DNA from 4 places in the Spirillospora sp. NPDC000708 genome. Region 3 is predicted to be linked to each of the others. Evidence: riboswitches for the same ligand, from Rfam matches in the RefSeq annotation. Region 3 holds a riboswitch; each other region holds the start of a gene.

Region 1 (5,422 bases), on a different contig from region 3:
AGCTCGCGCAGGTAGAGCAGCAGGTCGTGGTTGACGAACTTGGCGTCCTTCGCGCGCTTCAGCCCGTCCGCGCCGCGCAGCTCGAACAGCATGTCGATGCGCCGGTGGATCTCCAGCCGGTCGGCGAAGTTGGCCAGCTCGTCCCGGCGGTTGGAGATCGACGGCTTCGCCCGCCGGTCCTGGACCAGCCAGTTGTAGACCCGGTGGGGGATCAGGGCCATGCGCGCGGCGGCCGTGTACGCCTCCGCGCTGAACAGCAGGTCCTCGTAGTGGAGCCGTTCGACGAAGCGCAGCGCGCCGTCCTCCAGGAACCCCCGGCGGTAGAGCTTGTTCGTCGACAGGGTGTCGTAGAGCAGGTCGGGGTTCTCCTCCAGCGACCCGTACACGGCACTGCGCTCGTAGAGCCACGGGTACCAGGGCCGGGCCCGGTCCTTCGAGCCCTTCGGCACGTCCAGGAAGACCCGGTCGCAGAGCCCGGAGACCAGGTCGGCGCCGGTCTCCTGCGCGGCGGAGAGCAGGTTGAGGCAGGCGTGCCGGTCCAGCAGGTCGTCGCTGTCGAGGAACATCACGTACCGGCCGTCCGACCGCTCGACGCCGACGTTGCGCGGGCGGCCGCAGCCTCCGGAGTTGACGGGCAGGTGCACCGCCCCGACCCGGCCGGGGTGCGCCGCGGCGAGCCGGTCCGCGGCCTCGCCGGTGCCGTCGGTGCTCGCGTCGTCGACGATCACCGTCTCGACGCCGCCCAGCGACTGCGCGAGCGACGAGGCGACCGCCCGCGGGAGCCGGGCGGCGTCGTTGTAGGCGATCACCACCACGCTCACATCCGGGCGCACCCGCATGGGCATCCCCCTCCGCTCCGCCGGCGTGTCAGGGGTTCCTTTCCAGCAAGGAGGCGTCAAGGGCCAACTCAGATCAAAAGCTGTCAATGCTTAGCATTACCCGACAGGTCGCGGCAGACCACCTGGGAACGCCAAAGGCGCCCGGTCGAGGACCGGGCGCCTTCCATCCGCACGAATCAGATCATTCGCCTGCGGGACGGATCATCGAGACTTGGCGTAGTCGGGGTATCCGTAGCCGACGACTTCGGACTTGTCGCGGATCTTTTCCTTGACGGCGTTGTCGGTGTTGCCCTCGATCGTGGTGATCGTTCCGTTGCCGTTGTCCTTGACGACGAGGCCGACGTGGTCGATGTCGTCGATCCCGCCGCGGGACCCGTTCTGCCAGTCGAAGAACACGACCGCGCCGGGCTTGGCGGTGTCGCCCCAGCGGTGGGCCTTCTCGAACCAGGAGGCGTGCTGGACGGTGTAGGCGTCCCAGCCCATGTTCTTCACGCCCGTCTGCGCGCTGAGCCACGACACGAACATGTCGCACCACTCGGCGCCCCGGTAGTCGCCGACGCTGCCGCCGTCGCGCCGGGCGGTCACCGCGGCGTGCGGGGTGGAGGCGTACCAGTCCGCGTACTTGGTCGAGCCGCTGCGGCTCTCGCTCTCGCCGACCTGCGACTTCGCCAGCTTGATCACGGTGGACGCGGCGACCGTGCGGGACGCGGACCGGGTCGCCTTGCGGGGCGCGTGCTCGGTCCCGGAGCGCTCGGACACCACGCTCTCGCGGTGCTGCGCGGCGGCCTGGGCGGGCGTCTCGGCGGACGCCGTGCCCCCGGCCAGGGGGTTGAAGATCGCCAGTCCGACCGCGCCGGCCATCACACCCGCCACGGCGACGCCCACGGCCCGGTCCTCGGGGCTCATGCGGGCGAGCGCGGCGCGGGAGGCGGCGCCGGTGAGGCGCCCGCTCAGTCGGGGGGCGAAGTTCTTGGTAAAACGATCGAAACGACCGGTCATGCAGGGAATCTCCTTGTCTCCCATGACGCCTACCGGGTTAGCTGACGGATTCGGGCATGGAAGAGCCCTACGGCGCGGCCTGACGGACGCGCCGATTCACCCCTGGAACCTTGGGTCCCCGGCTCCGTCCGGTCGGGTGGACCTGGACGGACTCGGCCTCGCACCGCGGGACGCGGTGCCGGATATTCGGATGTATCTCAGCGACTGATCTCGAGGGGGCGCGCATATGCGGCGCGCGTCGCGTGCGGATTCCGCTCAGCGACCCTCGGCCGCGCATGGAAGCGGCCGGCGTGCAACGCATGGAACGCGCTGCTTGATTCGTGCAAGAAGGTACCAACACTCACAAGAAAAGCAAACCGGCCGCAAAAGGATCTTTTGCCTGCTCAACGCCGTTGCAACCCCGCTTCAACGACCACCCCCGGCCGGACCTTCCCGATCTTTCTCCGGACGGCCCGAAGCCCTTACGGCATAGGGGATTCCAGCCACCGCCCACCGGCCCAGGAAAGGTAAAATGATCAAAAGGCGCGGGACGCTTCCGCCCTTCACGGCCCGCCCGGGCGCCGCGGCGCAGATCACACGGACCGCGCCACTCCCCTGCCGATGTGGCCTACGTCACTCTGGTTCACGGGCGGCCTGACCTGCTGAAGATCACTCCACGTGCAGGGCGAACATCGTGGTGTCGTCGGCCGCCCGGTCGTGCTCCATCCGCGCGAGCACCTCGTCCAGCGCCAGTTCCGGCCCCGACGAGGAGTCCCGCAGAATGCCGGTGAGCCGATCGATCCGCTCATCGAGATCGGTGTCCCGGCGCTCCACGAGGCCGTCGGTGTAAAGGAACAGCAGATCCCCCGGCCGCAGTTCCGTGGAGATCGTCGTGTATTCCCAATCCGGCAGCGCGCCGAGCATCGGGTCGCGATAGACCTCCAGCGGCTCGGCGTGCCCGTCCCGCACCAGGATCGGCGGCAGATGCCCGGCGCACGTCCACTCCATGACGCGCCGGTCCGGCCGGTAATGGCCCACGATCGCGGTGCCGGTCGCCGGCGGGTCCATGCTGCCGACCAGCTCGTTCAGCCAGCCCACCAGCTGCCCCGCCGACTCCCCGGTGCACGACAGCCCGAGCAGCCCGTTGCGGCTGCGCGCCATCGACGCCGCCGCCGGGAGGCCGTGCCCCGCCGCGTCCCCGATAGCGAACAGCGCCCGCCCGTCCGGCATCGCGCGGGTGGCGAACCAGTCCCCGCCGATCCGCGCCGTGCTCTCCGCCGCCAGCGCCCGGATCGCCACCCGCAAGCCCGGCAGCCGCTCGACCTCACCCTCGTCCGGCAGGATCGCCCGGCGCAGCGTCACCGCCACCTTGCGCTCCTGGGCCGTCCGCGCCTGCTGCTTGAGCATCTGCCGGCGCGTCTCCGCCAGCGCCCGCTCCACCCCGCGGCGCCGCGTGATGTCCTGCGAGACGATGTTGATCGACACCGGCAGCCCGGAGTCGTCCAGCACCGGCTCGGCGAACACCCACAGATGCCGCGGCGTACCGTCCTTGCCGATCACCCGGTGCTCGGCCTCCACCGGCTCCCGGCGCGAGAACATCGTCTGGACGGCCTCCTCGACCAGCGGCAGGTCGTCGTCGGCGACCACCTTCGGCAGGTCGTGCGGCGCCGGCGGCACCTCGTCCGGACCCAGCCCGTAGTTCGCCAGCATCTGCGGCGTCCAGTCCGCCTGCCCGGTGACCAGGTCCCACTCGCCGAACCCGATCAGCGCCAGCCGCTCCACCCGCTCCAGCCGCCGCGCGCTGCGGTCCTCCCCGGTGTGGTACCGCCAGGTGAGGCACACGCCCGTCGGCGTCCGGACGCACCGCGCGCTCATCCGCGACGACCGCGACAGCCCGCCCTGGACGGTCGAGTACATGATCGAGTCGCGGTCCAGGGTCGGCCCGCCCTCCAGCACCGCGACGTAGTCCTCGAACAGCCCGCTGAGCGCCGCTCCCGGATCCGTCCGCAGCAGCCGCTGCCCCGTCAGATCCTCGGCGCCCCGCCCGAACAGGTCCCGCGCGGCCTTGTTCAGCTCGGCGTACAGGAAGTCCTGCACCTCGCCGTCCGCGTCCCGCACCGGCACCAGGTGGGCCGCCGAGTCCAGCGCCCCGTCGAGCAGCCCCCGCGCCACCGGATCCTCGGGCAGCCCCTCGATGATCGCGGCGTCGCCCCCGGTGTCCTCGGCCGCCAGGCGGTGCAGGAGGTCCTCGGCCTCGGAGACCACGCCCCGCCGGTCGGTGTCCTCCGCGCGCGGCGGCCGGCGTCCCGCCACCACCGCGCCCTCGGCCCCCGCGCCGCCGCCCTGGACGACCATGGCCGCCGCCTCCGGCAGCTCCATCTCCAGGTCACGCGCCAGCCAGATGAGGTGCTGCAGCGCCTCGCCAGGCGGCACCCCGAGCCGCCGGGCCAGCATCACCCGCGCCTCGGCCAGCACCGCACGGTCGTGCGCCGCCCCCCGCAGGCCCTCGAGGTCCGCCGCGTGCACTCCAGGCGTCCCCCACGTGCCGTCCGCTTCCGACACCCCAGTCCCCCGTTCGGCGTTTTCATGCCCTGGGAGAAAAAAGCTACATACGTCGGCGAAGGTCCGTTCGCCACCATCTTCGTTACCAGTCCGGATCTTTACCCGGCTTTTTCTTTTCGCCCTAATACGACCGCTTTCACTGACCGTCCGGAGACGATCCCCTACCCACGCCTGTGACCTGTATCACAGCCGTCGCGAGCGCCGTCACGCACCCCGCCGCGGCCTCCGCGGACGTCCCCTCCGGATGCAGCGTCAGCACTACGACGATCTTGCCGTCCACCACCCCGGTCGTGTGCAGCGCGGGCCGTCCGAGCCCCAGCTCCGCCGGCGCGGGCCGCCGGTCCGGCACGTCCTCGAACCCCGACCAGCCCTGCTTCACCGCCGACGGCCCCGCCTCCGCGATACCGAAGACCTGGTCGAACCCGTCCGTGCCCCTTTTCGCCATCCGCCCCAGCTGCTCCAGCACGAACCGCCCCTCCGGCACCGCCACCGCATGCCGATAGACCCGCACCACGTCCCCGGCGCTCATCCCCGTGTACCCCCACCACCCGGGCATGCCCGCGGGCGGCGGCACCGTCTCCCGCAACCCGGCCCGCCGCACCATCCGCTCGACGATCCCGGCCCGCCCGCCCCGCTCCCACACCTCGTCCGCCGCCGCGTCATCGCTCGCCCGCAGCATCGCCCCGACCATCTCCCGGTCCCGGGCCTCGACCACCCGTCCCCGCAGGAAGTCGAGCGCCATCAGCACCTTGACCACCGAGGCCGACCGGAACACCTCCGCCGGCCGCCGCTCCGCGACCGCGCACCCCGCCGCCAGATCGAAGACGGCCCATGAGGCCCGCACCCCCGCGGGCACCTCCGCCGCCGAGAACCCGGTACGCACGACCCTCCAGACTGCGCTAGAGTAATCACGCCCGCTCAGACGGGCACCGGGACGTAGCGCAGTTTGGCAGCGCACTTGACTGGGGGTCAAGGGGTCGTGGGTTCAAATCCCGCCGTCCCGACAGAGAAAGACCAGGTCAGAAGGGCTTCGGAGATCATTC
Region 2 (5,422 bases), on a different contig from region 3:
CCTGTACGACGTCGCCTGGCTCCCCGGCGACCGCCCCGTCATCACGGAGCTGGAGCCCGACCTCCGCTGAGGCGGGGTCCGCTAGGAGATGCGGTTCGCGCCGGCGAAGTCGGAGCGGGTGGAGAGCTTGGAGATCTTCACCACGTCGCCGGTCTGCGGCGCCTGGAGGAACTTGCCGTCGCCGACGTAGATGCCCATGTGGTGGAGGTTGCTGCCGAAGTACACCAGGTCGCCGGCGCGCAGCGAGGAGCGGGACACCTTGGTGCCGAGCTGGAAGAGGTCGCCGGTGTAGTGCGGCAGGCCCGGCTTGCCGACCTGGGCGTAGGCCCAGACGACGAGGCCGGAGCAGTCGAAGGAGCTCGGGCCGGCGGCGCCCCAGACGTACGGGCTGCCGAGCTTGGTGAGGGCCTTGCGGGCCATCTTGGCGGGCAGGTCCGAACCCTTGATCGTGGCGGTGAGGCCGGACTTCGGGTCGGTGGTGTGGGTGGTGGTCAGCTTGTCGAGGCGCTTCATGACCTCGTCCACCTTGGCCTTGGCGGCCTTGCGGGCGGCCTGGACCTTCGCCTGGGCCTGCTTGACCTGCTCGGTCCGCTGCTGCGCGGCGCGCTGGGCGGCCTCGGCCTGGTCGACCTGCTTCTGCAGGGCGAGGACGGTGGTGGCCTGGTTCTGCTGGAGGTAGGCCGAGTCGGACAGGCTGTCGGCGCTGCCGCCGGAGCTGAAGATCGCGTCGGGTCCGCCGCTCATGTAGTTGGCGGCGGCCAGCTGGGCGAGCCGCTGGCGGGCGGGCTCGGTCTGCTGCAGCAGCTTCTGCGCGTACGCGGTGGCGGACTTCTCCGCCTTGACCGCGCGGCCGAGGTCGACGCGGGTCTTGTTGAACTGCTCGGTGAGCGTCTCGGCCTCGTCGTTCAGTTCCTTGAGGCTCTGCTTCAGCCCCTTCTCCGTGGTGGGGAGGGGGCTGGGCGTCCCGGTGGCCTGCGGTGCGGCGGCGGGGCCGAAGGGGGTCGCGGCGTGCGCGGCGACGGGGGCGGTGGTGCCGAGGCCGATGACCAGCACTGCGGCGGCGGTGGCGGTCGGCGCGACGCGCCGCCGGGGACGGGGGTCCGGTGCCAAGCCGGTGTCTCCTCTCCTCGCTCGCCTACCGGGTTAGCTGACGGGTTCGGGCCAGGAGTCGCCCTACGACGTGCGTCGATTCACCCCAGGGGGATGGGTCCCCGGTTCGTCCGCGGGTGGGTGCCGCGGGGGATTCGGCGGTCCGGTCGCAGCCCCGGGGGGTGGGGCTCCGGACGACCGGATCTCGGGAAGATTACAAAGGATGGGCAAAGATGGCCAATCGAGGCCCGTGTGAGGCAGGGGACGAGCGGCTCTGAACAGGCGGCGCCGTGCGCCAAGTAGAATGGTGGCAGCCGCGCGTCTGCGGCGACTCCCGAACTCTCACGCAAGGCGAGCCCGCATGCCCATCTCCACGCGCGACGACCTCCGGAACGTCGCGATCGTCGCCCATGTCGACCACGGCAAGACGACGCTGGTCGACGCCATGCTCTGGCAGTCCGGCGCCTTCCGCGAGAACCAGGACGTCGACGACCGCGTCATGGACTCCAACGATCTTGAGCGCGAGAAGGGCATCACCATTCTCGCCAAGAACACGGCCGTCCGGCACAACGGCCTGACCATCAACATCATCGACACGCCCGGCCACGCCGACTTCGGCGGCGAGGTCGAGCGCGGCCTGTCCATGGTGGACGGCGTCGTCCTGCTGGTGGACGCCAGCGAGGGGCCGCTGCCGCAGACCCGGTTCGTGCTGCGCAAGGCGCTCGAGGCGCGGCTGCCGGTGATCCTGGTCGTGAACAAGACCGACCGGCCCGACGCCCGCATCGACGAGGTCGTGGACGAGACGTACGAGCTGTTCATGGACCTCGACGCCGAAGAGGACCAGATCGACTTCCCGATCGTGTACGCCTCGGGGCGCGCCGGGCGGGCGTCGCTGAACAAGCCCGCCGACGGCGGCATGCCCGACAGCGAGGACCTGGAGCCGCTCTTCACGGTCATCACCGAGACGATCCCGGCGCCGTCGTTCGACCCGGACGCGCCGCTGCAGGCGCACGTGACGAACCTGGACGCCTCCAGCTACCTGGGCCGGATCGCGCTGTGCCGCGTGCACGCGGGGACGATCAAGAAGGGCCAGCAGGTCGCGTGGTGCCGGCACGACGGCAGCATCGAGAAGGTGAAGATCACCGAGCTGCTGATGACCGAGGCGCTGACCCGCAAGCCCGCCGACGAGGCGGGGCCGGGCGACATCATCGCGATCGCCGGCATCCCGGAGATCATGATCGGCGACACCATCGCCGACCCGGACGACCCGCGCCCGCTGCCGCTGATCACGGTGGACGAGCCCGCGATCTCCATGACGATCGGCACCAACACCGGTCCGATGGCGGGCCGCGAGAAGGGCACGAAGGTCACCGCCCGGATGGTCAAGGACCGGCTCGACCGCGAACTGGTCGGCAACGTGTCGATCAAGGTGCTGCCGACCGAGCGCCCCGACGCCTGGGAGGTGCAGGGCCGCGGCGAGCTGGCCCTCGCGATCCTGGTGGAGAACATGCGCCGGGAGGGCTACGAGCTGACCGTCGGCAAGCCGCAGGTCGTCACGCGGGAGATCGACGGCAAGAAGCACGAGCCGGTCGAGCGGCTCACCGTCGACATCCCCGAGGAGCACCTCGGCGCGGTCACGCAGCTGATGGCGGTCCGCAAGGGCCGCATGGAGCACATGACCAACCACGGCACCGGCTGGATCCGGATGGAGTTCCTGGTCCCGGCGCGCGGCCTGATCGGGTTCCGCACCGAGTTCATGACCGAGACCCGCGGCACCGGCATGGCGCACCACGTGTTCGAGGGCTACGAGCCCTGGTTCGGCGAGCTGCGCACCCGGCCGTCCGGCTCGCTGGTCGCGGACCGCTCCGGCGCCGCCACCGCGTACGCGATCACGAACCTGCAGGAGCGCGGCACGTTCTTCGTGGGGCCGACCACCGAGGTGTACGAGGGCATGATCGTCGGGGAGAACTCCCGCTCCGACGACATGGACGTCAACATCACCAAGGAGAAGAAGCTCACGAACATGCGCTCCTCCACCGGTGACGAGCTGGAGCGGCTCACCCCGCCGCGGGTCCTGTCGCTGGAGGAGGCCCTCGAGTTCTGCCGCGAGGACGAGTGCGTCGAGGTGACCCCCGCGAACGTCCGCATCCGCAAGGTGGTGCTGGACGCCAAGGAGCGCGAGCGGATGCGCGCCCGCACCAAGCGCGCCGGCTGACGCCGGGACGAGGCGCACAGGACGCGAAAGGAAACGGCCCCGCGGTTCCGAGGAACCGCGGGGCCGTTTCGTTGTCGGTCGTGCCGGCCGGTCGTGCTAGGCGAGCTGGACCGTGCCGGTCACGTCGGCGGCCAGGCGGAGCTGGTCGCCGTCGCGCAGCGGGGCCTCCACGCCGCGGGGGAGCCGCTCGCCGTTGACGAACGTCCCGTTGGTGGAGCCCTCGTCGCGGACCCAGGCCGTCCCGGACGGGTCGAGCCAGACCGTCGAGTGCCGCCGCGACACGTTGTCGTACTGGGTGAACGTGGCGGCCACCGGCGACTGGCCGGCGTCCCGGCCGAGCACCAGGTGCTGGCCGACGGAGACCTTCAGCTCGCCGGTCGGGAACTGGACCCGCAGGACGGGCGTGCCCTTCTGGGGCAGCGGCCGGCCGCACGAGTTGCACTGCGCGGCGCCCGGGTTGGTCAGCACGGCCTCGCAGTACGGGCACATGAACGCCGTGCTGTCGGGCTGCTGCGGGTGCTGGTGCCCCCGCTGCTGGTCGGGCGGCAGCAGGGTCGCCTCGCGGCCGTGCGGCGGCGGGATCGGCGGCTGCTGCTGCGGCGGCGGGCCGTACTGGTGGTCCGCCGGGCCGGGCTGCGGCATGTACTGGTCCGGCTGCTGCTGGTACGGCTGCTCGGGCTGGTACTGCGGTTCCGGCTGCCGGTACTGGTCGGGCGGCGGCTGGTGCTGCTGCGGCGGCGCACCCCACTGGTCCGGCTGCTGCTGTTGCTGCTGCGGCGGCATGGCCCACGGGTCCGCCGGCTGCTGCCCCTGCTGCGGAGCCCCATGCTGCGGCTGGCCGTGCTGCGGCTGCTGCGGCGGCGGGCCCCACTGGTCAGGCTGCTGCTGCGGCGGTGGCCCCCACTGGTCCGGCTGCTGCTGCGGGGGCGGCCCCCACTGGTCCTGCGACGGCTGGCCGTGCTGGGGCGGGAGCCCGCCCTGCTGAGGGGCGCCGTGCTGCGGAGCACCGTGTTGGGGGGCGCCGTGCTGCGGAGGCTGCTGGTAGTCGTGCTGGGGCGGCTGCTGGTACGGCTGGCCTTGCTGCGGCGGGAAGCCGCCGTGCTGGGGAGCGCCGTGCTGCGGAGCACCGTGCTGGGGCGGGCCGCCGTGCTGTGGGGCACCGTGCTGGGGGGCGCCGTGCTGTGGAGCGCCGTGCTGCGGCGGGCCCTGGTCGTACCCGCCCGGACCGGCCCGGTGGCCGCCCCCCGGGCGCGCCAGGTTGGCCCCGCAGCTCAGGCAGAGCAGATCGCCCTGCTGGTACGGCTCGTCACAGACAGGACAGTTCAAGGTCGCCATGACACATCCCCCGAGCGCACGCCGGCGCGTTCGAGCCTCGACGTGAGGTGCTCCATGTCACCCCTTCGCGGGATCCCGATGTAGTACACCCGCCTTCCCTCCGGCCCTTCGTCCACGGACACCTGCACTCGGGGCCCTGCGTGTTCCCTAGTCTTACCGATGCCGGCCGATGCCCCGTACCGCTCCTCCCCCAGCGGGGTGAGCGGGACGGCGCGCTGGTTCGCCGACCCCCTCCAGAGTAGAGAGCCACCTTCCGGGTGTCGCCCCCTCGGGTTGAGCCGATCGACGTACGGCCCCGCCATCACGGCATCGCACAGGTCGAGGATCTCGCGCGACCCCCTGACCCGCGAAAGCCGAGAGTAGACATATCCGCTGTACACCAATATGTCCAATGGCATCGTCTCACGCCGCGCGGCACGCCACGCGCGGATCCCGCGCAGCAGGGCGGCGAGCGCCTCGGGCTGCTGGAACGGCTCCCCGCCGGAGATCGTGATCCCGTCCAGCGGGCCCGGAAGGGACTCCAGCCAGCCGAGAACGGCCTCGACCGGCACGGCCTTGGCCGGGTCCGCCTCCCAGGTGTCGCGGGACAGGCAGCCGTGGCAGTGCAGCGTGCAGCCCTGCGTCCAGATGCCCGCGCGCGTGCCGGGGCCGAGTGTGGTCACCGGATAGTGCGCCTTGGCGAGCAGCAGCGCGGGAGCCTCGTCCGGGGGCTCGCCGGGGGACACGGGCTCGCCGGGGGAGGGGACGGGGGGTCCGGCGGTCACTGGATGTCCAGGTGGACGA
Region 3 (5,422 bases):
GTCGTGACCCGCAAAGACTCCGACATTTTGGGAGAATCTCACCATTTTGCCGCCTTGATCGTGCGCTCCGTGATCTTGCCGACACGGAATGTACGCAAATAGGGTTGAAGTCAATCAGATAGTGACGAATTAGTTGTGACGGTTGTGGCCCCTCGCTAATGTCGTCCGCTGACGTAGTGGACGAGAGGGGCGAATCGGACCGTGACCAACGATCTCATCGGGGAACCAGCGCGCTCGCGCGACCGGAGAGCCGGCTCGACGGGGATAGGGGTCACCCGCCGCCTGGCGGTCACCGCGTGCTTGGCGGCGACCGCGTCCTTCGCGTTCCCGCCCGTGGTGGCGCACGCCAAGCCGAAGCCCACGCACGCGCAGGCGCAGAAGAAGCTCGACCAGCTCAACGAGGAGATGGACAAGAAGGTCGAGCAGTACAACCAGAACACCGAGAAGCTGAAGATCGCCCAGAAGAAGCTGGCCGCCGCCAAGAAGGCGTCGGCGGAGGAGCAGGCCTCCTTCGACAAGCAGCGCTCGGCGATCGCCCAGATGGCCGCGGACGCCTACAAGAACGGCGACTCCACGGACGTCACCGGCTTCGTCGGCAGCGGCGACCCGCAGTCCGTCCTCGACCAGGCGGCGGTCTTCACCCAGCTTTCCGAGCAGCGCAGCTCCCAGCTCACCCAGTTCCTGGCGACCGCGCAGCGGCTGCGCCGCGAGCAGGCCCAGGCGCAGAGCGCCTACAACGACGTCAAGACCAAGCACGACGAGCTCGCCAAGGCCAAGAAGGACCTCGACAAGAAGGTCCGGGAGGCCAAGAAGCTGGTCCAGCAGACCGGCGGCGGCGCCTCCAGCGGCGGTTCGAGCGGCGGCGGGACGGGCGGCACCTACAACGGCCCGGCCAGCGGCTCGGCCCGGACGGCGCTCAACTTCGCCTACGCCCAGCTCGGCAAGCCGTACTCCTACGGCGCGACCGGTCCGGGCTCCTACGACTGCTCGGGCCTGACGATGCGCGCCTGGGAGGCCGCGGGCGTCAACATCACCCGCACCACCAACTCCCAGTGGGCGGCCGTCAAGCACGTCTCCCAGAGCGACCTGCAGCCCGGTGACCTGGTGTTCTTCAGCGGGCTCTCGCACGTCGGCATGTACGTCGGCGGCGGGAAGTTCATCCACGCCCCGCACACCGGCGACGTGGTGAAGATCAGCTCTCTGTCGGGCTACTACACGTCGAACTTCTACGGCGCGGGACGCCCCTGACGATCATGTGAACGGCCCCCCGCGCGGGGCCGTTCGCTCCCCCCGATGGCAACGGACCAGGGCTGACCTGGTCCGTTGTTGATTTTGGGGGGGTTTGCCTTCTGTTGGGGCTTTGGTACCTTGTCACCACCCAGGCGCCCTCCAGACGCACTGGTCACGCGGCGCCCTCCAGACGCCGCGGCCCCACGCGGCACACCGTCACGGCGGCCGCGGACCGGGCGGCGCGCCCCACGCGCCGTCCCCCAGGGCGGCACGATCCACGCGTCGCCCCGCGGCACCGGGAGAGCGTGCCGCACCGGTCTCTCCGAGACCCGGCCGGCCCGGCCCACCGTGCGCACGCCGACAGCGTGCATGGCGCTGAGAGCGCGCCACGCTGGACCACACAGGGCTCCGGCCCGGGCGGTCCCCCGGACAAGGGGCCGCCGCCATCACAACATCAGCGCCGCTCTTTCGCACGCGGGACAAAGGGTCCCGCGCACGGGCCCCATGACGCCCACAGGATCGCAGCGGCAGCGCCGAATCCGCGCCGTGCGGCGCGGAACCGGGGACCCACCTTCACCGGAGTCCGGAGCAGTTCCGGACGGACATTCCGGTACCCGGGGTGAATCGGTGCGCCTCTTCCGGCACGACCGGTGAGAGCCGCCGTAGGGCCACTTCCACGCCCGAACCCGACAGCTAACCCGGTAGGCGTCTGGAAGAAGGAGTGAACACTGTCCACCTACCCTCAGCAGAACGCCCCGCCGCGGCCGGATGACGGGCCCGGACGGGCCTCCTAGCCGAACGGCACCAATCTCTCCGGGCGCGGCCGTCCGCTGAGCGCACGGCCGCGCCCGCCCCCTCTTTCTCTGCCTCTCCGCGGGCGCGACGACAGCGCCCCCTCCCGAGAGGACCCCCATCCGAACCGGCGTGCCCGCCCCCGGGCGCGCCACCGCCGAGTCCGTCCCGTGCCCGCGTGGCCGGTGACGGAGCCGGGGACCCACCCATGTCCCCTCGGGGTGAATCGGCCTGCCCGCAGGCCGTAGGGCGGCTTCCACGCCCGAACCCGTCAGCTAACCCGGTAGGCGGCATGGAAGCCAAGGAGATCCCCCCGTGGCAGGCAAGCACCGCAAGGCAAGCCCCACCAGCGACACGACTCCCATCACCCCCGTCAGAAGGACCCCCGCGCACCACGCGGCCCCCGCGAAGAAGGCGGGCCGCGCGGCCGGGGCCGCCCCGGCGCCCAGGGTGATCACCGCCCAGGTCCTGCCCGAGGCACCGGACGCCGGCGGCGAGACCGCCCACGCGGCGGCGGGCGGCCGGCACCGCAAGAGCGGGCGCGCCGTCGCCTGGCGCACCACCGGCGGCGTGATCATCGGCGCCGCCGTCCTCGGCACCGCCGTGGCCACCGCGCAGGCGTCGGTCCTGCCGTTCGGCGGGCCGGAGCCCGCCAAGCCGGCCGCCGCGGCCGACCTGGCCGTCGCGCCCGCGCCGCAGAAGCACGTGTCCCCGCGCCGGACGCCCCAGGCCGAGGCGCCCGCCAAGGCGGCGCCCCGTCGCAGCACGGCGAGCGCGCCGGAGGCCGCCGGCCCCAAGGAACGTTCCAAGAAGTCCCGCCCGACCGCCGAGGCCGCCATCGAGCTCGCCCGCTCCCAGGTCGGCACGAGCCCCGACGGCAACGGCGACACCAAGTTCGGCGACTGGTACGAGGGCACTGAGCGCGCCAAGGAGACCGTCGCCCGCGACGGCGGGTCCGTGCAGGAGTACAGCGACGCCGAGTGGTGCGACATGTTCATCTCCTGGATCGGCGACAAGCTCGGCTTCACCGACCAGATCGGCAGCGACGCCTGGACCGTCGCGCACGCCCAGTGGTTCCAGGACAACGGCCGCTGGGGCGACGCGCCCAAGCCCGGCGCGATCGTCTTCTTCTCCTGGAGCGGCGGCAAGTCCGCCGACGACATCCAGCACGTGGGGATGGTCATCAAGGACAACGGCGACGGGACGATCCAGACCGTCGAGGGCAACACCGGGAACTCCGTGCAGGTCAAGGAGCGTTCGACGGACACCGTGGTCGGCTACGGCTACCCCGACTACGCCTAGTGACCCCGGACGGCGACACGGCGCCGGTGGCACCGCTTCCACGGAAGGCTCAATAGGATCGCGCGCATGGAGGACGGCCCACCGCAGGACGGCCCCGCCGAGGACGAGGGGCACGACGCCCCCGGAACCCGGCGGGGCGGTCCCGTCCTTCCGCGGGACCTGTGGGCGCGGCCCGGCGCCGTGACGCGGCGCCGGGCCCTCGCGTTGGGCGCCGGCGGCGCCGCGCTGCTGGCCGCCGGCGGCGCCGGGGTCCTCGGCGCACGGTCCAGCGGGTCCCGGGCCGCGGCCCGCACCGCCCGGCCCTCCGCTCCGTTCGATCCGGACACGGCGCGCGCCGTCCTGGCGAACCGGTCCCGCGCCGTCGCGGCCGGCGACCGCACCGCCTTCCTCGCCACGGTCTCCTCGGCGCCCGCCGCGTTCCAGGACGCCCAGGCCCGGCTCTACGACAACCTCCGCAGGCTGCCCCTGGACGGCTGGACGGAGCGGTTCGCGGGCACCGAGTCGGCGAACGCGGAGGGCGGCGCCGCCGTCGTCCGCGTGGAGACCCGGTACCGGCTGCGCGGCTTCGACCGCGGCGACGTCGCCCGCGCCCGCCACCTCACGTTCGCGCCCCGCTCCGGCGCCTGGACGGTCGTCGGCGACGGCTCGGCCCTCGGCTACCACGACGACGCCGAGATCTGGGACGCCGGACCGCTGAGCGTCGTCCGGGGCCGCGCCGGCCTCGTCGTCGGCGACGGCGGCGGGCTGAAGGGCATCGCCGAGCGCCTCGACGCGGCCGTCCCGGTCGTCACCGGCGTCGTCGGGAAGGGCTGGGCGCAGCGGGCCGTCGCGCTGGTCCCCGCCGACGAGCGGCTCGCCGCCTCCCTCGCCGGCCCGGACGAGAGCCTCGGCCAGATCGCCGCGCTCGCCACCGTCGCGCCGTCCGCGGGCGGCGGCCGCGGCGAGGACCGCGTCATCGTCTCCCCCGGCACCTTCGGCCGGCTCAACGAGCTCGGCCGCACCGTCGTGCTCACCCACGAGCTGACCCACGTCGCGACCGGCGGCGCCACCGACCACACCACCCCCCTTTGGCTCATCGAAGGGTTCGCCGACTACGTCGGCTACAAGCACGCGAAGGTGAGCGTCCGGTCGGCCGCCAGCGAGCTGCGCCGCGAGCTGCGGTCGGGCCGGGTCCCGTCCGCGCTGCCCGCCGCCGCCGACTTCGCCGGCTCCTCCGACCACCTCTCCCAGGCGTACCAGGAGTCCTGGCTCGCCTGCCGGATGGTCGCCGGCCGGTACGGTGAGGCGACGCTCGTCCGGCTGTACCGGGCCGCCGGGCGGGCCTCCGAGGCCGCCGCGCTGCGCTCCGTGCTCGGCCTCACCCGGGACCGCTTCGTCGCGCTGTGGCGCGACTACCTGAAGAAGGAGCTCACATGAGCGAGGGAGACGGCGGCGAGCCGTCGGTCGCCGAACACCCCCGCCGCCCGGACGCCGGCCCGGACGGCCGCGCGGCCGCCGGCGGGACGCGGGGGCCGCGCCGCGCCGCCGCCGTCGCGGCCGTCCTGCTGTTCGCCGGCGTCGCCGCCGTCCTCGGCCTCACCACCCCGTGGAACCCGCTGCCCGGCCACGTCCCCGGCGGGCACGTGCGGGCCGACCCCTCCCTCGACTTCACCCCGCGCGAGATCGCCCGCGCGAAGGCCTTCGACGGCGCCATCAACCCGCCCGCCTACTCCGGGCTCGTCGTCGGCCTCGCCGTGGTCCTGGTCCTCGGCTTCACGCCGCTCGGCTCCCGGTTCATCGGCTGGACGACCGCGCGCGTCCGCCGCCGCCCCCTGCGCGTCGCCGCCGCGGCCGTCGCCCTCACCACGCTGCTGCGCGTCGCCGGCCTCCCGTTCGACATCTGGAGCGAATCGGTCCTGCGCCGCTACGGGCTGTCCACCCAGAGCTGGCCCTCGTGGGCCGTCGACCAGCTCAAGTCCCTCGGCGTCACCTGGGTCATCTACACGATCGCGCTGCTCCTGCTGTACGCGGTCGTCCGCCGCTTCCCGCGCTACTGGTGGACGGGCGCCGCCGGGGGCGGGTTCGTGCTCGTCGTCGCGGTGTCGTTCATCTACCCGGT
Region 4 (5,422 bases), on a different contig from region 3:
CCAGATCGCCAGCGGTGTCACCGCTGATGTGGCGGCGCGCAAGCTGGAACTGAGCGCACGGACCTTGCGCCGCAGGTTGCGGAACATCTGCGACCGGCTGGAGGTCAACACCCCTATCGAGGCCGTGGTGTGGGCGGCCAGAAGGCAGCTCATCTAGCGCGACCCGACGACGCCCGTCAGGGGACGGCGGGCGTCATCACCCGGAAACCAGCCCGACCGGAAGCAAGTCCAGCGATACGAACTCGTCCGACCCCGCAGCGGCGGCGCCCTACGCCCGGCAGGTAGGTCCCTGCAAGAGCGCAGCGCCGCCGCGGACGCAGTTCACATCACCTTGCACCGGGCTGTCTGGTGCCGGCTCTCCAGCCGGCACCCGCCGCTGCCGTGTGTTCTGCGGCCATCGGCTCTGCTGCCGACGCGTCTCTAGGGGCGTCTGTCGTGCGGGCGTCTGCCGAGCGCTCAGGCGACGCGGACCACGCCGGCGATCGGCCGACCGGCCAGGGACGCGATGCGGACGACGTCGCCGGTGTGCGGGGCGTGGATCATCTTGCCGCCGCCCACGTACATCCCCATGTGGTGCAGGTCGGAGTAGAAGAAGATCAGGTCGCCCGGCTGCATCTGGCTCTCCGAGACGTGGGTCCCGGCGTTCCACTGGCTGCCGGTGTAGTGCGGCAGGTTGATGCCGACCTGCTTGTAGGCCCACATCGTCAGCCCCGAGCAGTCGAACGTGGTCGGCCCCGCGGCGCCCCAGACATAGGGGCTGCCGAGCTTGCTCATCGCGTACCGGAGCGCCTCCGCGGCCTTGCCCTCGCCGATGACGGGCAGCTTCGCCAGCAGGGACGGGTCCTTCTTGACGGCCTTGCCGCGGACCTTCTCGTAGGCGGTGGTGACCTTCTTCTTCTGCGCGGTGAGCTGCGCCTTCAGCTGCGTGACCTGCTGGGCGCGCTCCTCGGCGGACTTGCGCGCGCGCTGGGCGGACTGCATCGCCTGCATGAGGCCGAGGACCTGCGTGCTGTCCTGGGTGGCGAAGTAATTGAGGGTGGCGGCGCGGTCGAGGACGACCTGCGGGTCCTGGGCGGAGATGAACGAGACCGTGGGGTCGGTGCCGCCCTGCATGTAGCTCGTGGCGGCCAGGCTGCCGACCTTCTCGCGCAGGCCCTCCAGGGACTTCTGCTGGCGCTCGGCGTTGCCGGCGGCGACCTTGGCCGCCTGCTGCGACTGCTCCAGCTTCACCTTCAGGCCGTTGTACTGCTCGGTGAGCTTCTCCAGCTGGTCCGCCAGCTTGAACGCCTGGTCCTTGAGCTCCTTGGCCGACGGGTCGGGGTCGGCGTGCGCCATCGAGAGCGAATGCGGGACCACCACGTGGGGCGTGATGGAAAGGGCGACGAGCGCGCCGGCGATCGTGAGCGCCCGGACACGGAAACGAGCCGTCCGCACCAAATCTCCTCTCCTCGTCCGCCTACCGAGTTAGCTGACGGGTTCGGGCCGGAGCAGCCCGTCCGCTGGGCGCGCGCGCATCCCTCCACGCGGCTGCGGATTCACCCCAGACGGCATCGGCTCAGGGTGCTCCCCCGAACGCTCCGAAAGTGGGTCCCCGGCTCCTCGGGGCGCTGGTTGCGGCCCGTGGACTCGGCGGTCCGGCCTCCGCCTCGCGGAAGGCCGACGTCAGAGCGGGACACTAACGGAAGCGCCATTGGATGCCAACCAGAACATGCGAATTCGCAGGTCGTGGCGGACGGTACGGGGGGTAAGCGGCGGTTGCGGACGGCACCGCTCCGGCCCGCCGTGGCGCCCGCGGGCCGGCACCTGTCAAGCCCGGGGCCACCCCCGGCCAGACCCGGAGCCCGCTCGGCCAGACCTGGAGCGCCCCTCGGCCACGTCCCGGAGCAGCGCCGGACCGGTGCCGGGTGGCCGCCGGTGGCCGGGGACGGGCGGCGAGTTCGGTAATCTCGCCTGTTTGTGGAAGTCGTCATCAGGCGTGCGCGCACCGCCGACGTTCAGGGGATTCGCAGGCTGGTCGATCTGTACGCGGGATCGGGCCGTCGCCTGCTCAAGAAATCGACGGTGAAGCTCTATGAGGACGTCCAGGAGTTCTGGGTCGCCGAGGACGTCCAGGGCGCCGGGCCGGGGGAGTCCGGGCCCATCGTCGCCTGCGGGGCGCTGCACGTGATGTGGGAGGACCTGGCGGAGGTCCGCTCGGTCGCGGTGGACAAGGGGTACGGCGGCCGCGGGCTCGGGCACCGCATCGTCTCCAAGCTCCTGGAGACGGCACGGGAACTCGGCGTCCGGCGGGTTTTCTGTCTTACCTTCGAAGTGGAGTTCTTCGCACGGCACGGCTTTCAGCAGATCCTGGGTACTCCGGTGGCGCCCGAGGTGTACGAGGAACTCCTCCGCTCCTACGACGAAGGCGTGGCAGAGTTCTTGGACCTCGACAGGGTCAAGCCCAATACGTTGGGCAACACACGGATGTTGCTTCGCCTGGAGGACTGACCCCACATGAGCGATTCCCCCAACCGCGGCCGGCCCTACGGGTCGTCGCAGGGGCCGGGCTCGTACGGCCCGCCGCCCCCCTACCAGGGTCCCCCGCAATGGCAGCAGCCCGAGCGGCAAGGCCAGGCTCAGCCGCCCGCACAGCAGTGGCAGTCACAGCAGCCGCAACAGCCCCAACAGCAGCAGTGGCAGCAGCAACAGCAATGGCAACAGCAGCAGCCATCGCAACAGCAGTGGCAGGAACCCCAGCAGGACCAGTGGGGGCAGCCCTCGTACGAGTCCTATGAGCCGTCCTACGACCAGTACGGCGGTTCCTCGGGCGGCGACATGCCGCTGGCGCCGATCCTGCGGCGCGCGGGGGCCCGCCTCATCGACAACACGCTCGTGGCGGCCTTCGGCTTCGCGCTCGTCCTCCCCATCACGGTCGGCGCGTTCGGGCTGGGGAAGCCCGGGAGCAAGACGGAGGACGACGGCGGCATCTGGAACTGGCCGATCATCTTCACGCTGTTCGCAGTCCTGTCCGTCCTGCCGTTCATCTACGAGGCCGTACAGCTGTCCATGTGGGGCCGGACGTTCGGCAAGCGCTTCTTGGGCATCGGCGTCGTCCAGGCCCGTCCGGCCGGGAACCAGCTGACGACGACGCAGGCCGTGTGGCGGGCCGCCATCACCCACGTGGGGTACCAGCTCGGCGTCTTCTTCTTCCTTGTCCTCGCCGTGATGGTGTGGCAGTACTTCGCCTACGGGATGCTGCTGGTCTGGGCGGGCGCGCTCATGGCGTACCTGTGGGCCATCTGGGACCAGCCCCTCCACCAGGCCCTGCACGACCGCGTCGCCGGCACCCTCGTCATCGACGAGCGCGCGGGATACGGCGAGTACGCCGAGTACGCGGAGTAGGTCCGCGATGGCGACTCCCCGAACGCCCGCGCAGGGGTCGGATGAGCCGTCCGGGACCGGGAGCGCCCTCCCGGACGGCGAACCTGCGCTGTACGGCCACCCCGCCGCTGATCCCGCCGATGACCTCGCCGCTGATCCTGTCGATGACCCCGTGGAGGGCGCCGCGGGGGAGGGGCCGGCGCTCGCCGAACCCGGGCAGCGCCTGCTGGCGCGCATCGTCGACACCCTCGTGGTCGGCCTGCCCGTCATCATCGTCGTGAAGGAGTTCGTGTCCGGCCACCAGCTGGACGTCGTCGCACCGCCCGCCGTGGCGGGCTGCATGCTGCTGTACGAGGCCGTGCAGCTCGCCCTGTGGGGGCAGACCCTCGGCAAGCGCTTCGCGGGGATCCAGGTCGTCCCGGATCCGTCCGTCCCTGAGGGCGCCCTCACGGGCGCGGAGCGGGCCGCGGCCCCTGAAACCTTCGCCGGTGCGCCTGAGGGCGGATACGGCCGTCCGAGCGTCCTGCGGGCCGTGTTGCGGGCCGCCGTGTACTCCGTGCCGATCGCGCTGCGGCCCGTCCACATTCTCGGCCTTCTGGCGAGCCTGTTCTGGGTGGCGAACGCCGGGTTCATATACGAGGGGACGCACCGCAGGGCCGTCCATGACAGGCTCGCCGGCACCCTGGTCGTAAAACGCCGCACGCCCTGATTCACCGGCGTTTGCGGCACTCTCGGAGTTGGCGGCGCGCCGTCCCGGGCGCGTCCGCCCCCGGCACGCGCTGATCACGTCGAGCGCCCGTGCGGGGCGCCGCGCGGCTTTGCCCCCGGCCCTGCGGGCCGCAGGGCTTTGGGGAGATCCTCGCGCCGTTTCGGACACCGGACTTCGCCGGGCAATGCCAGCTCGTTCCCGGCGTGTTCAGGTTACGGGCGGGATTCCCGGAGGATGTGTCTCGTGCCGGAAGGTCCCTCCGGTTTGGAGTTGCTTCCCGGTGCGCACGGAGTCGGCGTTCATTGGCCCCGCCGCACTTAGTCGGGATGGGACGCCGTCTCGCGTCGACCGGGCACCGAGGCGGAATCTGCCGCTTATCCCCCGATTTCGGGATGGACTGGTATCGGCGGGGTGACGCTCCGCCATCCCGCCGCCAGTTCCCGAGCGCCGGAAGGCAACAGATTTTCGTCCCGGCATCGCGACCCGTAATCCCTCGACATCCGCCGGTAGCGGCGCTGTGGTCCCGGTCGGGCGGGCTCCGGGCCGGTCTGCCGGGTATTCCGGGCGCGTGCCCCGGTTAGTGCCGTTACGGCAGGGCTAATCGTCGGCAAGCGGTGCGGGTGTGCCCACCCTGTTAAGGTCCCGGTGGAACCTTTTCCAGTCGAGGTCCCCCCGACGGAATGCCTCGGCGCCCCGATACCTGGTCCAATGCGCCTTCGCCGGCCCAGGTCAGCGCCGTGCGCCGTGACGCCGGTCACCCCGAAATCCGCGGCCCTGTCCGTCCCCGGTAATTGAACGGCGCCCCATCCGCCCGGCCCGCGCCGCCCTCCGCGCACCGGTGGTCATGCCGTTACCGGCCGCCAAGGGATGTTCATCCTCGACTTGAATTGTCATCCGCAGACTTCCCGGTATATCTTTGTCAACCGAATGCATAGTTTGCTCCAGCCGAAAGGTCTGTCCCCATGGCACAGAAGGTTCAGGTGCTTCTCGTCGACGACCTCGACGGTGGCGAGGCGGACGAGACCGTAGCGTTCTCGATCGACGGCGCCTCCTACGAGATCGACCTCAGTGGCGCCAACGCTAAGAAGCTGCGGGATTCTCTGCTGCCGTTCGTGGAGAAGTCGCGCAAGGCCGGCACGGTCAACAAGCGGCGCCGCCCGCGCGGCGCGTCCAGCCGCGAGCGCAGTGCCGAGATCCGCGCCTGGGCCAAGAACAATGGCATCAAGGTCAACGAGCGCGGCAGGATCCCGGCCACCGTGATCGAGCAGTACGAGGCGGCGAACTGACCCGCCACCCCCGCGCCGGCGGCCCGTCTCCCTCCATGAGACGGGCCGTTCGCTTGTGGCGTAGCGC

Evidence for each region. A riboswitch is a leader RNA that binds a small molecule or an ion and turns the genes downstream of it on or off. The one in region 3 is predicted to bind cyclic di-AMP.
Region 1: it holds a riboswitch for cyclic di-AMP, as region 3 does, so the genes downstream of both, ABT299_RS02205 (CHAP domain-containing protein) here and ABT299_RS51480 (CHAP domain-containing protein) in region 3, are expected to answer to the same signal.
Region 2: it holds a riboswitch for cyclic di-AMP, as region 3 does, so the genes downstream of both, ABT299_RS07935 (C40 family peptidase) here and ABT299_RS51480 (CHAP domain-containing protein) in region 3, are expected to answer to the same signal.
Region 4: it holds a riboswitch for cyclic di-AMP, as region 3 does, so the genes downstream of both, ABT299_RS16985 (C40 family peptidase) here and ABT299_RS51480 (CHAP domain-containing protein) in region 3, are expected to answer to the same signal.

What each region holds. Positions count from the first base shown of each region.
Region 1 covers NZ_JBEPCJ010000002.1:140,016-145,437, forward strand. The annotation lists gene ABT299_RS02200 (bifunctional glycosyltransferase/CDP-glycerol:glycerophosphate glycerophosphotransferase) at 1-839, opposite strand, end outside; gene ABT299_RS02205 (CHAP domain-containing protein) at 1,041-1,838, opposite strand; cyclic di-AMP (ydaO/yuaA leader) riboswitch at 1,851-2,006, opposite strand; gene ABT299_RS02210 (SpoIIE family protein phosphatase) at 2,487-4,379, opposite strand; gene ABT299_RS02215 (serine hydrolase) at 4,516-5,262, opposite strand; tRNA gene ABT299_RS02220 (tRNA-Pro) at 5,310-5,383, shown strand.
Region 2 covers NZ_JBEPCJ010000007.1:78,030-83,451, forward strand. The annotation lists gene ABT299_RS07930 ((deoxy)nucleoside triphosphate pyrophosphohydrolase) at 1-70, shown strand, start outside; gene ABT299_RS07935 (C40 family peptidase) at 82-1,110, opposite strand; cyclic di-AMP (ydaO/yuaA leader) riboswitch at 1,117-1,260, opposite strand; gene typA (translational GTPase TypA) at 1,451-3,304, shown strand; gene ABT299_RS07945 (FHA domain-containing protein) at 3,401-4,639, opposite strand; gene ABT299_RS07950 (4Fe-4S single cluster domain-containing protein) at 4,627-5,403, opposite strand; gene ABT299_RS07955 (AAA family ATPase) at 5,400-5,422, opposite strand, start outside.
Region 3 covers NZ_JBEPCJ010000175.1:871-6,292, reverse strand. The annotation lists gene ABT299_RS51490 (NYN domain-containing protein) at 1-7, shown strand, start outside; gene ABT299_RS51485 (C40 family peptidase) at 202-1,248, shown strand; cyclic di-AMP (ydaO/yuaA leader) riboswitch at 1,752-1,953, shown strand; cyclic di-AMP (ydaO/yuaA leader) riboswitch at 2,178-2,320, shown strand; gene ABT299_RS51480 (CHAP domain-containing protein) at 2,338-3,324, shown strand; gene ABT299_RS51475 (hypothetical protein) at 3,391-4,740, shown strand; gene ABT299_RS51470 (M48 family metallopeptidase) at 4,737-5,422, shown strand, end outside.
Region 4 covers NZ_JBEPCJ010000020.1:86,863-92,284, forward strand. The annotation lists gene ABT299_RS16980 (LuxR C-terminal-related transcriptional regulator) at 1-157, shown strand, start outside; gene ABT299_RS16985 (C40 family peptidase) at 457-1,434, opposite strand; cyclic di-AMP (ydaO/yuaA leader) riboswitch at 1,438-1,629, opposite strand; gene ABT299_RS16990 (amino-acid N-acetyltransferase) at 1,957-2,487, shown strand; gene ABT299_RS16995 (RDD family protein) at 2,494-3,381, shown strand; gene ABT299_RS17000 (RDD family protein) at 3,389-4,069, shown strand; gene ABT299_RS17005 (histone-like nucleoid-structuring protein Lsr2) at 5,032-5,355, shown strand.